2 regions of the Streptomyces sp. NPDC090127 genome follow, and region 1 is predicted to be linked to the other one. Evidence: predicted binding sites of a transcription regulator. Region 1 holds the regulator's gene; the other holds the start of a gene.
What was found. Region 1 encodes HspR, which represses chaperone genes until heat shock. Its sites were predicted from a motif close to TTGAGNNNNNNNNNCTCAA; they were not measured.
Positions count from the first base shown of each region.

Region 1 (8,068 bases):
TGAGGTGCTGGAGCAGCTGCGTGTGGTGGATGACCTCGAACTCGCCGCCCAGCTGCGGGTACTCGTTCGCGATCGTGTTGAAGCAGTGCGGGCAGGTCGCGACGATCTTCTTCGCCGACTTGGGCTTACGGGTCGACTCGTCCTCGTCGTCCTCGCCGAACGCCATGTTCAGCATCGCGACGTTCTCCTGGCCCAGCTGCTGGAAGAGCGGCTCGTTGCCGAGGCGGCGCGGCGAGTCGCCGGTGCACTTCTCCTCGCCGCCCATGATGGCGAACGAGACGCCCGCCATGTGCAGCAGCTCGGCGAAGGCCTTCGTCGTCTTCTTGGCCCGGTCCTCCAGGGCGCCCGCGCAGCCGACCCAGTACAGGTAGTCGACCTCGGTGAGGTCCTCGACGTCCTTGCCGACGATCGGGACCTCGAAGTCGACCTCCTTGGTCCACTCGACGCGCTGCTTCTTCGCCAGGCCCCAGGGGTTGCCCTTCTTCTCCAGGTTCTTGAGCATCGTGCCGGCCTCCGAGGGGAAGGCGGACTCGATCATCACCTGGTAGCGGCGCATGTCGACGATGTGGTCGATGTGCTCGATGTCGACCGGGCACTGCTCGACACAGGCGCCGCAGGTGGTGCAGGACCACAGGACGTCCGGGTCGATGACGCCGTTCTCCTCGGCGGTGCCGATCAGCGGACGCTCGGCCTCCGCGAGGGCGGACGCCGGGACGTCGGCGAGGGCCTCGGCCGACGCCTTCTCCTCGCCCTCCATGTCCTTGCCGCCGCCCGCGAGCAGGTACGGCGCCTTGGCGTGCGCGTGGTCGCGCAGCGACATGATCAGCAGCTTGGGGGAGAGCGGCTTGCCCGTGTTCCAGGCGGGGCACTGCGACTGGCAGCGGCCGCACTCGGTGCAGGTGGAGAAGTCGAGGATGCCCTTCCAGGAGAACTGCTCGACCTGGGAGACACCGAAGACGGCGTCCTCGGCCGGGTCCTCCCAGTCGATCTCCTGGCCGCCCGTCGTCATCGGCTGGAGCGCGCCCAGCGCGGTGGAGCCGTCGGCGTTCCGCTTGAACCAGATGTTCGGGAAGCCGAGGAAGCGGTGCCAGGCCACACCCATGTTGGTGTTGAGCGAGACCGTGATCATCCAGGTGAAGGACGTGATGATCTTGAGCGCCGCGACGGCGTACGTGAGCTGCTGGATCGTCCCCAGGTCGAGCCCGTCGAGCAGCGCGATCAGCGGGTACGAGGCGAAGAAGCCGGGCTCCCAGCTCGTCACGTGGTGCTGGACGCCTTCGAGCGCCCGCAGCGTCATGATGCAGAGGCCGACGATGAGGATGACGGCCTCGACGAAGTACGCCTGGCCGGTCTTCGAACCCGCGAAGCGCGACTTGCGGCCCGCCTTGGTCGGCTTGCTGAGCTGCCGGATCACGATCAGGGTCACGATGCCCAGGACCGTCATCAGACCGAGGAACTCGGTGAAGATCTCGTACGGCAGCCAGTCGCCGATGATCGGGATCAGCCAGTCGGCCTGGAAGAGCTGGCCGAAGGCGTTGACGATCGTCAGCAGCAGCGAGAAGAAGCCCACCGCCACGAACCAGTGCGCCACGCCGACGACGCCCCAGCGGTTCATCCGCGTGTGGCCGAGGAACTCCTTGACCAGCGTGATGGTGCGCTGCTTGGGATCGCCGGTGCGCGTGCCCGCGGGCACGGGCTGACCGAGCTTCACGAAGCGGTAGATCTGCGCGGTGGCGCGGCCGAACAGCGCGACGGCCACCACCGTGATGGCGATCGACACGATGATCGCGGCGAGTTGCATGAGGGGCTCCTCGGGCGGGCCTGCGAGGCGGAGTGCCGACACCGTCGAGTGTGGCACTACTAAGCGGTAACTTATTCAGTCCGTGCTGAGATTACCGCCTCACGGCGCCGCCCTGTAGCGGCGCCTGCGGTGATCTGTGTCGCTCAGGCAAGCCTTGCCGAGGGCCGTACCGCGCGACGCCTGCGGACTGCTGGAAGCGTACGCGCCAGGATGGCCAGGTCCATTCCGAGCCAGTGATGGTCCACATAGTGGAGATCGAGCAGCTCGCGCTCCTCCCAGGGCAGCTCCGACCGGCCGCTGATCTGCCACAGCCCGGTCATGCCGGGCCGCACCGAGAGCCGGCGGCGGGACTCGCCGACGCACTCGCGGTGCCCGGGCGTGAGCGGGCACGGGCCGACCAGGGACATCTCCCCCCGTACGACGTGCAGCAGCAGCGGCAGTCCGGCCAGCGGGCTCTTCGTGCGGAACGTGCACATGGTGAAGGCCCGCCCGCCCCGGCCCGCGACGGTGCGGCGGCGCAGCACCCCGCCCGCGCCGGCCGTCGCGAGTGCGAGGGAGAGGGCGACGGCGGCGAGCAGGGGGGAGAGGACGGCCAGCAGGGCGAGTCCGCCGAAGAGGTCGAGTGCGCGCTTGGCCGTCATGACGCTTCCCCACACCCTTTCGAGTGACGTTCATGGGATATTCGTGGGATATGCCCGGTACTCCCGCTTTGCCCGGCAGGGGTTTCCCGGACTCTCTCACGGGTGAGGGGTCCACATCGGGCAATGACGCGCCATCGGCGGCCCTTTGAGCGCCTCTCAGGGCGAAGAGTTGAGTCGCCTCCGCTCAGGTCTGTTGACGCACTCGGCGTCGTCGTGCATCCTTGAGTCAGATCCACTCAAGTCAGTCAGCTGGAGGAATTGAAATGGCACGTGCGGTCGGCATCGACCTGGGCACGACTAACTCCGTCGTCAGCGTTCTGGAAGGCGGCGAGCCCACCGTCATCACCAACGCCGAGGGCGCCAGGACCACGCCGTCCGTCGTCGCCTTCGCGAAGAACGGTGAGGTGCTGGTCGGCGAGGTCGCCAAGCGCCAGGCGGTCACCAACGTCGACAGGACCATCCGGTCGGTCAAGCGCCACATGGGCACCGACTGGAAGATCGAGATCGACGGCAAGAACTTCAACCCGCAGCAGATGAGCGCCTTCATCCTGCAGAAGCTGAAGCGCGACGCCGAGGCGTACCTGGGCGAGAAGGTCGTCGACGCGGTCATCACCGTCCCGGCGTACTTCAACGACTCCGAGCGTCAGGCCACCAAGGAGGCCGGTGAGATCGCGGGCCTCAACGTCCTGCGCATCGTCAACGAGCCGACCGCGGCCGCCCTGGCGTACGGCCTGGACAAGGACGACCAGACGATCCTCGTCTTCGACCTCGGTGGCGGCACCTTCGACGTGTCGCTCCTGGAGATCGGTGACGGCGTCGTCGAGGTGAAGGCCACCAACGGTGACAACCACCTCGGTGGTGACGACTGGGACCAGCGCGTCGTCGACTACCTGGTGAAGCAGTTCGCCAACGGCCACGGCGTCGACCTGGCCAAGGACAAGATGGCTCTCCAGCGTCTCCGCGAGGCCGCGGAGAAGGCGAAGATCGAGCTGTCGTCCTCCACCGAGACGTCGATCAACCTGCCGTACATCACCGCCTCCGCCGAGGGTCCGCTGCACCTGGAGGAGAAGCTCACCCGGGCGCAGTTCCAGCAGCTGACGGCCGACCTTCTGGAGCGCTGCAAGACGCCGTTCCACAACGTCATCAAGGACGCGGGCATCCAGCTCTCCGAGATCGACCACGTCGTTCTCGTCGGTGGCTCCACCCGTATGCCGGCCGTCGCCGAGCTCGTCAAGGAGCTGACCGGTGGCCAGGAGGCCAACAAGGGCGTGAACCCGGACGAGGTCGTCGCCATCGGCGCCGCCCTGCAGGCCGGTGTGCTCAAGGGTGAGGTCAAGGACGTCCTGCTCCTCGACGTGACCCCGCTGTCGCTTGGTATCGAGACCAAGGGCGGCATCATGACCAAGCTCATCGAGCGCAACACCACGATCCCGACCAAGCGGTCCGAGATCTTCACGACGGCCGAGGACAACCAGCCGTCGGTGCAGATCCAGGTCTACCAGGGCGAGCGCGAGATCGCGGCGTACAACAAGAAGCTCGGCATGTTCGAGCTGACGGGTCTGCCGCCGGCCCCGCGTGGCGTCCCGCAGATCGAGGTCGCCTTCGACATCGACGCCAACGGCATCATGCACGTGACCGCGAAGGACCTGGGCACGGGCAAGGAGCAGAAGATGACCGTCACCGGTGGCTCCTCGCTGCCGAAGGACGAGGTCGACCGGATGCGCCAGGAGGCCGAGCAGTACGCGGACGAGGACCACCGTCGCCGCGAGGCCGCCGAGTCCCGCAACCAGGGCGAGCAGCTCGTCTACCAGACGGAGAAGTTCCTCAAGGACAACGAGGACAAGGTCCCCGGTGAGGTCAAGACCGAGGTCGAGACCGCCGTCGCCGAGCTGAAGGAGAAGCTCAAGGGCGAGGACACCGCGGAGATCCGTACGGCCACCGAGAAGGTCGCGGCCGTCTCCCAGAAGCTCGGCCAGGCCATGTACGCCGACGCCCAGGCCGCGCAGGCCGCCGGCGGCGAGGCCCCGCAGGGCGAGGCCAAGGCCGACGACGACGTCGTCGACGCGGAGATCGTCGACGACGAGAAGCCCGGGGACGCGAAGGGCGGCGCTGCCTGATGACGGAGGAGACCCCGGGCTTCGAGGAGAAGCCCGACGTCCCCTCCGGCGCCGACGACGCCGCCGAAGCCGCCGAGACCCCCTCCGAGGAGGGCTCGGCGGTCCCGGCCGGGGACGCCGCACAGACGGCCGGCCTGACGGCGCAGCTGGACCAGCTCCGCAGCGCGCTCGGTGAGCGCACCGCGGACCTCCAGCGGCTCCAGGCCGAATACCAGAACTACCGCCGACGGGTGGAGCGTGACCGGGTCACCGTCAAGGAGATCGCGATCGCGGGCCTCCTGACGGAGCTGCTGCCCGTGCTCGACGACGTCGGCCGGGCCCGTGACCACGGCGAGCTCGTGGGCGGGTTCAAGTCGGTCGCCGAATCGCTGGAGACCGTCGTCGCCAAGATGGGTCTGCAGCAGTTCGGCAAGGAGGGCGAGCCCTTCGACCCGACGATCCACGAGGCCCTGATGCACAGTTACGCGCCGGACGTCACCGAGACGACCTGCGTGGCGATCCTGCAGCCGGGGTACCGGATCGGCGAGCGGACCATCCGGCCCGCGCGCGTGGCGGTGGCCGAGCCCCAGCCCGGGGCGACGCCGGCCGCGAAGGAAGAGAAGTCGGCAGACGAGGAGAGCGGTGGCCCCGAAGAGGGCTAGCGCGAAGATCGTCCGAGAGGAGGGACGTCGATGAGCACGAAGGACTTCGTCGAGAAGGACTACTACAAGGTTCTCGGCGTCCCCAAGGACGCCACCGACGCCGAGATCAAGAAGGCGTACCGGAAGCTCGCCCGCGAGAACCACCCGGACGCCAACAAGAACGACACGAGCGCGGAGGCGCGCTTCAAGGAGATCTCCGAGGCGAACGACGTCCTCGGCGACCCCAAGAAGCGCAAGGAGTACGACGACGCCCGCGCGCTCTTCGGCAACGGAGGCTTCCGTGCCGGAGGCCCGGGCGGCGGCGGCAACTTCAACTTCGACCTGGGCGACCTCTTCGGCGGCGCCCAGGGGCCCGGCGGAGCGGGCGGGGCGGGCGGCTTCGGCGGCGGCCTCGGCGACGTCTTCGGCGGGCTGTTCAACCGGGGCGCGGGCGGCGGCGCGGGTCCGCGTACGCAGCCGCGCCGCGGCCAGGACATCGAGTCCGAGGTGACGCTCAGCTTCACCGAGGCCGTGGACGGCGCGACGGTGCCGTTGCGGATGTCCTCCCAGGCGCCCTGCAAGGCCTGTTCGGGCACCGGCGACAAGAACGGCACGCCCCGCGTGTGCCCGACGTGCGTCGGCACCGGCCAGGTCTCGCGCGGTAGCGGCGGCGGCTTCTCGCTGACCGACCCGTGCGTGGACTGCAAGGGCCGCGGCCTGATCGCCGAGACCCCCTGCGAGGTCTGCAAGGGCAGCGGCCGGGCCAAGTCCTCCCGCACGATGCAGGTCCGCATCCCCGCCGGCGTCTCCGACGGGCAGCGGATCCGGCTCCGCGGCAAGGGCGCTCCTGGCGAGCGCGGCGGTCCCCACGGCGATCTGTACGTCGTGGTCCACGTCGACGCCCACCCGGTCTTCGGCCGCAAGGACGACAACCTGACCGTCACCGTGCCCGTCACCTTCGACGAGGCGGCCCTCGGTGGCGAGATCAAGGTGCCCACGCTGGGCGGTCCCGCGGTCACCCTGAAGCTGCCGGCCGGGACCCCCAACGGCCGGACGATGCGCGCCCGCGGCAAGGGCGCGGTCCGCAAGGACGGGACGCGCGGCGATCTGCTGGTGACGGTGGAGGTCGCGGTGCCCAAGGAGCTCGACGACAAGGCCCGTGAGGCCCTTGAGACCTACCGTGAGGCGACGGCGGGCGAGGACCCCAGGGCAGAGTTGTTCCAGGCCGCGAAGGGAGCGTGACCCGATGGACATCAGACCGGGACGCAGCCGCAATCCGTACGAACTGACCGACGAGACGCCGGTGTACGTCATCTCGGTGGCGGCTCAGCTGTCGGGCCTGCACCCGCAGACCCTGCGGCAGTACGACCGCCTCGGTCTGGTCTCCCCCGACCGGACGGCCGGGCGCGGCCGGCGGTACTCGGCCCGTGACATCGAACTGCTCCGCACGGTGCAGGCGCTGTCGCAGGACGAGGGCATCAACCTCGCGGGCATCAAGCGCATCATCGAGCTGGAGAACCAGGTCACCGCGCTCCAGCAGCGCGTCGCCGAGCTGTCGGCGGCCGTGGAGGGCGCGGCGTCGGCGATGCGCCAGCGCGAGGCCCAGGTGCACGCCTCGTACCGGCGCGACCTGGTGCCGTATCAGGACGTGCAGCAGGCGAGCGCGCTGGTGGTCTGGCGCCCGAAGCGCTCCGGCGAGTAGCCGGAGCCGTTCCCCGTACGACGAAGCCCCCCACGCCAGCCGCGCGGGGGGCTTCGCCGTGCCGGGCCTTCGCCGTGCCGGGCCTTCGTCGAGCCGGCTACCGGCTCGGCGAACCGAAGTCATCGCCGCACGGGCTCGGTTCGGCCCCGTCTCACGGGATGAGTTCGGCGACGATGTTCGTCGCCGTGTCCCACCAGGGCGCCGCCCCCGTGCCGAAGGCGGCGGCGAGCGCGGTGCCGACGGCCCGGTCCAGCGGTTCGGGTGCGGTGCCGGCCGCCCAGTCGGGGTCGACCGTGCCGTCCCCGGTGGACTGGAGGGTGCCCAGCGGGCGTCCGTCGCGCAGCAGCCGGCTCTCGGCGTACGAGCAGGGCACGAGCCGGTAGCGGGCGCCGGCGACCCGGGCGTCGACGCGGTACGAGCGCCGCAGCAGCCGCCCTCTGCCGGGCCGGATGCGCGCGGGCGCGCCGTCGACGGTGAGGGCGAGGCGTCCGGCGGCGCGGGTGCCGATCGGGATCAGCGGGTCGGGCTCGTCACCGGGGGCGCGGACCAGCTCCACGGTGGGCAGTCCGTAGCCGGAGACGCGCAGGGTTCCGGCGGGGCCGTCGAGGTCGATCTGTACGTACAAGGTCAGTGTTCCTGCTCCAGAAGACCGGACTGGGCGATGAGGTACCCGAGTTGGGCGCGGCTGCCGCTGCCGAGTGCGGAGGCGAGCTTGGCGATGTGGGCGCGGCAGGTCCGGACGTTCATGCCGAGCCGGCGGGCGATGGCCTCGTCGACGTGTCCCTCGACGAGGAGGTTGGCGATGGAGCGCTGGATGCCGCTGATGCCGTCCAGCGGCGGCTGGTAGGTGACCGGGTTCTCCAGCGGGGTCGCCTGGAGCCAGAACTGCTCGAAGACGCCGACGAGATACTCCACGAGGCCGGTGTGGCGCAGCTCCAGGGCGACCTGGCGGTCCCGGCTCGCGGGCACGAAGGCGACCTTGCGGTCCACGATGATGAGCCGGTCGATGATCTCCTCGAGGGTGCGGACCTCGACCTCGGGGCCGATGCGCTCCAGATAGGCCAGGGTGATCGGCTGGTGCCGGGCCGTGTGCTGGTAGAGCGTGCGCATGCGGATGCCCCGGCCGAGGAGCGGCCGGACGCGGCGGAGGGCCTCGCCGAAGGTGGTGGCGCTGCGGCCGCTGCCGG
Region 1 is NZ_JBIVDE010000005.1:442,578-450,645, forward strand. Features, by position in the region: gene ACIPPS_RS20910 ((Fe-S)-binding protein) at 1-1,801, opposite strand, end outside; gene ACIPPS_RS20915 (sugar transferase) at 1,945-2,442, opposite strand; gene dnaK (molecular chaperone DnaK) at 2,706-4,559, shown strand; gene grpE (nucleotide exchange factor GrpE) at 4,559-5,200, shown strand; gene dnaJ (molecular chaperone DnaJ) at 5,231-6,421, shown strand; gene ACIPPS_RS20935 (heat shock protein transcriptional repressor HspR) at 6,426-6,881, shown strand; gene ACIPPS_RS20940 (hypothetical protein) at 7,033-7,506, opposite strand; gene ACIPPS_RS20945 (helix-turn-helix transcriptional regulator) at 7,509-8,068, opposite strand, start outside.

Region 2 (8,068 bases), on a different contig from region 1:
GGCATCGACCACCGTACGGTCCACATGGCGGTGGTCGTCCAGCAGATGGTCCTCCCGCAGGCGTCCGGCATCCTGTTCACGGCCGACCCCGTCACGGGCAACCGGAAGGTCGCCACCGTGGACGCCGGCTTCGGCCTCGGCGAGGCCCTGGTCTCCGGCCTGGTGAACCCGGACGTCTTCGCCGTCCGCGACGGCGAGGTCGTCGCCAGGACGATCGCCGCCAAGCAGCGTGCCGTGCACGCCCTGCCGGCCGGTGGGACGCGGGAGGTGGCGGTCGAAGCGCAGCGGCAGGAGCAGCCGGCGCTGACGGACGCGCAGGTCGTCCGGCTGGTGCGGATCGGGCGGCGGATCGAGGCGCACTTCGGCTGCCCGCAGGACGTCGAATGGTGCCTGGTCGACGACGGCTTCCAGATCGTCCAGAGCCGGCCGATCACGACCCTGTTCCCCGTTCCCGACCGCGGCGACCAGGGCAATCACGTCTACGCCTCCGTCGGGCACGGGCAGATGATGACCGACCCCATGAAGCCGCTGGGGTACTCCATGTGGCAGCTGACGGCCATGGTGCCGATGCACGAGGCGGGCGGGAGGCTGTTCGTCGACGTCACCGCGCGCCTGGCCACGCCCACCGGCCGCGCCGGCCTTCTGGACCTCCTGGGGAAGGGCGATCCACTGATGAGGGACGCTCTGCAGACCGTGCTCGACCGGGACGACTTCGTCCCGACGCTCCCGGACGCTGCTCCCGCCGGTCCGCAACCCGCCGGTCCGCAGCCCGGTAGCCCGTCCCCTGCCGCGGCGTCCGCCGCGTCCGCGCCCGCTCCGATCGAGACCGATCCGGCCCTCGTCGCCGAGCTGATCGAGCGCAGCCGTGCGTCCGTCGCCGCCCTGGAGCGCGACATCCGGTCGAAGACCGGACCGGCGCTCTTCGACTTCCTCGTCGAGGCCTTCCAGGAGCACAGGCGGGTCCTCGGGGACCCTCTCAGCATGCAGGCGATCATGGCGGGGATGGACGCCACCTGGTGGCTCAACGACAGGCTGGGGGAGTGGCTGGGCGAGAAGAACGCGGCCGACACGCTCACGCTGTCCGCGCCCGACAACGTCACCTCCGAGATGGGCCTGGCGCTCCTCGACGTCGCGGACGTGATCCGCCCGCTGCCGGAGGTGGTGGCGTTCCTGCGGGGCGTCGAGGACGAGGGCTTCCTGGACGAGCTGGCGAAGCTCCCGGGCGGGGCCGAGGCGCGCGCCGCCATCGAGGGCTACCTCGACCGGTACGGCATGCGCTGCGTGGGCGAGATCGACATCACCAGGCCCCGCTGGGCCGAACGCCCCAGCACGCTCGTGCCCGTGATCCTGGACAACGTCAGGAACTTCGAGCCGGGCGCCGCCGCGCGGCGCTTCGAGGAAGGGCGGCGGAAGGCCCGGGCGAAGGAGGCGGAAGTGCTGTCACGCCTGCGGAACCTGCCGGACGGGGACCGGAAGGCCGAAGACGCCAAGCGGATGATCGACCGGGTCAGAACCTTCATCGGGTACCGGGAGTACCCCAAGTACGGCATCGTCAGCCGCTACTTCGTCTACAAGCGGGCCCTGCTCGCGGAGGCCGAGCGCCTCGTGCGGGCCGACGTGCTGCGGGAGCGGGAGGACGCCTTCTACCTCACCTTCGAGGAGCTCCGCGACGTCGTGCGCTCGCACCGGGTGGACGCCCCGCTCATCCAGCGGCGCAAGGAGGCGTTCCGCGCGTACCACGCGCTCACGCCGCCCCGGGTGCTCACCTCGGACGGCGAGGCCGTCACCGGGTCGTACCGGCGCGACGACGTGCCCGCCGGCGCCCTGACCGGCCTGGCGGTCTCCGCCGGGACCGTCGAGGGCAGGGCCCGTGTCGTCCTGGACATGGCGGAGGCCGATCTCGAAGCGGGCGACATCCTGGTCACGACCTTCACGGACCCGAGCTGGTCGCCGCTCTTCGTCGGGATCGCGGGCCTGGTGACGGAGGTGGGCGGCCTGATGACCCATGGCGCGGTGATCGCCCGGGAGTACGGCCTGCCGGCCGTCGTGGGCGTGGAGCAGGCGACCCGGCTGATCCGGGACGGCCAGCGGATCCGCGTGCACGGAACAGACGGGTACGTCGAGATCCTGCCGTGACGGGCGACCGGCGGACGCGCGGACGGGCGGTGACCCGGCCCGCGACGGGCTTACGGGCGGCGACCTGGCCCATGACGGGCGGGCGGCCGGACGGACGGACAGGCCGTGACCTGGCGGTATCGAGGTGATCGCTCAGAGCGAACAGGCGTCGGGGAACATCCCCAGGCTCAGGTGCATTGAGTCGACATAGCTCAACTTGACTGCCGAAGGGGAGATCATGGCTTCGACGACCTCACCGCTCACTCTGCCCGTGCTGCCGCTCGACGACGAGGTCGTGCTGCCCGGAATGGTGGTGCCGCTGGACCTGTCCGACAACGACGTGCGTGCCGCGGTCGAGGCCGCTCAGGCCGCTGCCCGGTCCGAGAACGGGACCGGGAAGCCGCGGGTGCTGCTCGTGCCGCGGATCGACGGCACGTACGCCGCGACCGGTGTGCTCGGCACCGTCGAGCAGGTCGGGCGGCTGTCCGACGGCGACCCCGGCGCCCTCATCCGCGGCCTCGGCCGCGTCAGGATCGGCGCCGGTACGACCGGGCCCGGCGCCGCCCTCTGGATCGAGGGCACCGCCGTCGAGGAGAGCGTGCCCGAGCCGCTGCCCGGCTCCGTGACCGAGCTGGTCAAGGAGTACAAGGCGCTGGCCACCAGCTGGCTGAAGAAGCGCGGCGCCTGGCAGGTCGTGGACCGCGTCCAGCAGATCGACGGCGTCTCCGCGCTCGCCGACAACTCCGGCTACTCGCCCTTCCTCACCGTCGAGCAGAAGGTCGAACTCCTGGAGACCGCCGACCCGGTCGCCCGCCTCAAGCTCGCCACCGCCCAGCTCCGCGAGCACCTGGCCGAGCAGGACGTGGCCGAGTCCATCGCGAAGGACGTCCAGGAGGGCGTCGACAAGCAGCAGCGCGAGTTCCTGCTGCGGCGCCAGTTGGACGCCGTACGCAAGGAGCTGCGCGACCTCAACGGCGAGTCGGAGGGTGACGAGTCCGACGACTACCGCGCCCGCGTCGAGGCCGCGGACCTCCCCGAGAACGTGCGGGAGGCGGCGCTCAAGGAGGTCGAGAAGCTGGAGCGGTCCAGCGACCAGTCCCCGGAGGGCTCCTGGATCCGCACCTGGCTCGACACCGTCCTCGAACTGCCGTGGAACGAGCGGTCCGAGGACCGGTACGACATCCAGGGCGCCAAGGACGTCCTCGACGCCGAGCACGCGGGCCTGGAGGACGTGAAGGAGCGGATCACCGAGTACCTGGCGGTCCGCAAGCGGCGCGCCGAGCGCGGTCTCGGCGTGGTCGGCGGCCGTCGCGGCGGCGCGGTCCTCGCCCTCGTCGGCCCGCCCGGCGTCGGCAAGACCTCGCTCGGGGAGTCCGTCGCGCACGCCATGGGGCGGAAGTTCGTCCGGGTCGCCCTCGGCGGCGTCCGGGACGAGGCGGAGATCCGCGGCCACCGTCGTACGTACGTCGGCGCCCTGCCCGGCCGGATCGTCCGGGCGATCAAGGAGGCCGGGTCGATGAACCCGGTGGTGCTCCTCGACGAGATCGACAAGGTCGGCTCGGACTACCGGGGCGACCCGGCGGCCGCGCTCCTCGAAGTCCTCGACCCGGCGCAGAACCACACCTTCCGCGACCACTACCTGGAGGTCGAACTCGACCTCTCCGACGTCGTCTTCCTGGCGACGGCGAACGTCCTGGAGGCCATCCCCGAGGCCCTGCTCGACCGGATGGAGCTGGTCAGGCTCGACGGGTACACGGAGGACGAGAAGGTCGTCATCGCCCGTGACCACCTGCTGCCCCGGCAGCTCGAGCGCACGGGCCTCGAACCCGGCGAGGTCGTCCTGGAGGACGGCTCGCTGCGGAAGCTCGCGGGCGAGTACACCCGTGAGGCGGGCGTACGGAACCTGGAGCGGTCCCTCGCGCGGCTGCTGCGGAAGGTCGCGGCCCAGCACGAACTGGGCGACCGGGAGCTGCCGTTCACGGTCGGCGTCGACGATCTGCGCGGGCTGATCGGACGGCCGCACCACATCCCGGAGTCCGCCCAGGACCCGGCCGAGCGCCGGACGTCCGTACCGGGCGTGGCGACCGGGCTCGCCGTCACGGGCGCGGGCGGTGACGTCCTCTTCGTGGAGGCGTCCCTCGCCGATCCCGAGACGGGCGCCGCGGGGCTGACCCTGACCGGTCAGCTGGGCGACGTGATGAAGGAGTCCGCGCAGATCGCGCTCTCCTTCCTGCGGTCGCACGGCGCGGAGCTGGAGCTGTCCGTGTCCGGTCTGAAGGACCGGGGCGTGCACATCCACTTCCCGGCGGGCGCGGTCCCGAAGGACGGGCCGAGCGCGGGCATCACGATGACGACGGCCCTGGCCTCGCTGCTCTCCGGCCGGCTGGTCCGGACGGACGTGGCGATGACCGGTGAGGTCTCGCTGACCGGCCGGGTCCTGCCGATCGGCGGCCTGAAGCAGAAGCTCCTGGCGGCTCACCGGGCGGGCATCACGACGGTCGTGATCCCGAAGCGGAACGAGGCCGACCTGGACGACGTCCCGGCTGAGATCCTGGAGAAGCTGGAGGTCCACCCGGTGACGGACGTCCGGCAGGTCCTGGAGATCGCCCTCGCCCCGGCGCGGGTGGCGGTGGGCGCGGCGGCGTAGCGCGTCGAATCGCCCGTCGTGCGAGGTGGGCCGCCCCTGGTAGGGGCGGCCCACTTCCGGTCGTGGGCGTGTTTCCTTATCATGATCAACGACCTAGGGGGGCCAGGTGGGAAGGCGGGTGTCGCTTCGCCGGCAGCGGGAGGCGACACGGCGGGACGACGTGGGCGTCGGATCCGCGGGGGGCAGCTGGGAGGCGGTCTTCGAGACCCGCGACGAGGCGGCGTTCCACGCCCACCTCCGTCGGCTTCGCGCAGCGGACCCGCCCACCGACGTGGCGTCGCTGCGAGTGGACCGGTTCTGCGGGCGCGCGGACCGGCCGACCGTCTTCCGGCTCAGCCGCTTCGTTCCCACGCGACCCGCCTCGCACCCCGCCGCCGTGAACCGAGGAGTACCCATGTCCCCCTTGCCGTCCCTCGTCATCCAGGCCGAGCGTCTCGTCGAGCTCGGCGTGCACGAGATCGCGGGGCTGACCGCCGACGACGTGCGGGCCTTCGCGCGGGAGGCCGGAGGCGAGCGGGTCGACGTGCTGCTCGCCGTGCACCCGGACCGCGCCCCCGCCTCCGCGCTCGCGCCGCTGCTCCGCCGCGAGGACAAGCCCGGGTTCGTCGTCGTCGACATGCCCGACGTCGACGACTTCACGCCCTGTGGCATCGAGGTGCCCGACGCGCCGCTCTACCTCGTCGAGGGGCTCGACCGCGGCGACCACATGGCCAACTGGAGCCCGGAGGAGGCGCTCCCCGCGCTCGCCAAGGACGCCCGCACCCCGCTGCTGCTCACCGAGGGCATCCACTGGCTGCTCCAGGCGCCGGAGGTCCTGGAGCGCAACCGCTGCTTCATGACCATCGGCTCCCGGCTGCGCAAGGCGAACGGCTCCCTGGACGCCCGTACGCCCGCGATCTGGATCAGCAACGGCACCGGCCGGGACGGCCGGGAGCGGCGCGACGCCCCGAAGGTCGGCTGGTGCTGGTGGGGCAACCGTCACACCTGGCTCGGTTTCGGCTCGACCACCGGCCGGGACGGCACCCGACCGGCGGCGTGAGCTGACGGGCCGCCCCTACGAGGCGTTCCGGCGCCGCGTCAGGAGCAGGCTGCCCGCGCCGAAGGCGGCCAGCGCGCCGGCCGCGCCGAGGGCCAGGGGGAGCGGGGAGGGGGCGGTCGGCGCCGCTTCCGAGGAGAGGGCGGGGGCGTGCTCGTCGCCGCCGTGGCCCGCGTGGCTCACCGTCGAGCGGTCCGCGCCCGCCGCGATCCTCGCCTCGCTGGGCGCCGCTGCCGTGGAGGCGGTCGAGGCCGACGCGGCCTTGGCCGTACCGCCGAAGGTGACGTCCGAGCAGCTGTAGAACGCCTCCGGGCTGTCGCTGCGCTGCCAGACCTTGTAGACGACGTGGCGGCCGGTGCGCGCGGGCAGGGATCCGGTGAAGTGGTAGTAGCCGTCCGTCGAGGCGCGCGGGGTGGCATAGGTGGCCACCGGGGTCGCGTCGAGGTCGGACCACTTGAGCGGCTGGGTCGGGTCGAAGCCCGGCTTGGTGATGTAGACCGTCATCGTGCCCTGGTGGGCCGCGGTGACCCGGACCTTGAAGTCGAAGGAGCCCGCCGCCACGGCCGTCGACGGCCAGTCCGTCCGGGCCCAGTCCAGCGCCCGGTACTTCTCGCGGTTGGCGGAGCAGAGCTTGCCGTCCGGGATGACCACCTGGTGCTGCCCGTTCGCGTTGGCGATGTTCACCTCGTTCCAGTCGTAGAGCGGCTGCGTGCCGGAGTCGGCGACGAGGTCCTTGCACACCTGCGACTTCGGCGTCTCCGGGCCCTCCGCGTAACAGGCCGCCACCCGGCTCACCGGGTTGAAGACCGCGCCGTGCGCGGAGGCCGAGGAGGGGGTCAGGGGGATCAGCGCGGCGGCGGACAGGGTGACGGCCGTGGCGGTGCGGCGGTACGACGACGGCATGCGGGGCTCTCTCTCGTGCGTGGGGGAGGACGGAACGAGCAACGAGCGGCGCACGGACGGGAGTTGGGTGCGGCACCCGTCTCGTGCCCGCCCGAGCCTCGCATTGGTCCATACCAATCGGCAAGGGGGAGGGCCGGGAAAGTCGGAGCGGCCCCCCGGGCGCGCCGCCGCGCGACCGGGGAGCCGCCGTACCGGAGGGCCGTCGTACCGGAGGGCCGTCGTGCCGGAGTGTCGTCGTGCCGGAGTGTCGTCGCCGGGCCCGGCGACGGCGCTCAGCCGTTGGCCAGCGCCTGGACGCGCGAGAGGTCGCCGTTGAAGCGGTTGTGGTCGCCGACCGTCGGGCCGGTCGAGGTGTACTGCCACATCGTGTAGTACCCCCAGCCCGCCGGGAGTTCGCCGACCGCCGTCGCGTACCGCGCGACCCAGAGCGGGTTGGTCGCGCCGAAGCCCGCGTAGTTGCCGGTGCACTGCGTCCACCAGCTCGTCGCGGTGTAGATCACCGCGTCCCGGCCCGTACGCGCCTTGTAGCGGTTCAGGAAGTCGCGGATCCACGTGACCATCGCGGACTGCGACTTGCCGTAGCAGGTCGCTCCGTACGGGTTCCACTCGATGTCGAGCACGCCCGGCAGCGTCCGGCCGTCCCTGGACCAGCCGCCGCCGTTGTTCACGAAGTAGTCGGCCTGGGCCGCGCCCGTCGTCGTGTCGGGGGTGGCGAAGTGGTACGCGCCGCGGATCATGCCCACGTTGTAGGAGCCGTTGTACTGCTGCGCGAAGTAGGGGTTCTTGTAGTAGGTGCCTTCCGTCGCCTTGACGTAGGCCCACTTCACCCCGCTGTTCCACAGGGTCGACCAGGCCACGTTCCCCTGGTGGCTGGAGACGTCCACACCCTCGGTCTGGGCGGCGCGGGGCGCGCCCGGCGTACCGGCCGAGCCGTCGTGCGCGAGGACGCCCATGCCCATGTGGGCGGAGCCGCGCGCGGGGACGGCCTCGGCGTCGGGGCCGGCGGCGCTCGCCGGGCCGGAGAGGGCGAGGGGCAGCAGCAGGGCCAGGGCCGCGAGCGCGGCGCCGGCGAGGGTCGTTCCGGATCTGTGCACGGGCATTGCGTGCCTCCGAAAGGCTCGGTGGGGGGACGAGTCGACCAGTCCTGGTATGGACATGTCACGACTGACGCTACGCACGTAGACCCGTCCGGCGGAAGAGGGGCCGGGTGCTGCCGTTGGTCTACTCCTGCGAAATACTGGGGGAGCTGCGGCGATGGCCGCGACTGAAAGAAACTTTCAGCGACCGGAAAGCGCGCGAGGGGTGCTGACGTGCACGGAAGCGGTACGGGGAGTGAAGGCGACCCCACCGGGAGATCGCTCGGGGGG
Region 2 is NZ_JBIVDE010000001.1:488,302-496,369, reverse strand. Features, by position in the region: gene rph (rifamycin-inactivating phosphotransferase) at 1-2,136, shown strand, start outside; gene lon (endopeptidase La) at 2,354-4,762, shown strand; gene ACIPPS_RS02135 (DUF5701 family protein) at 5,157-5,801, shown strand; gene ACIPPS_RS02130 (lytic polysaccharide monooxygenase) at 5,817-6,701, opposite strand; gene ACIPPS_RS02125 (lysozyme) at 6,974-7,801, opposite strand; gene ACIPPS_RS02120 (MarR family winged helix-turn-helix transcriptional regulator) at 8,012-8,068, shown strand, end outside.
Region 2: the regulator HspR is predicted to act here: its motif matches at 2,313-2,331, upstream of lon (endopeptidase La).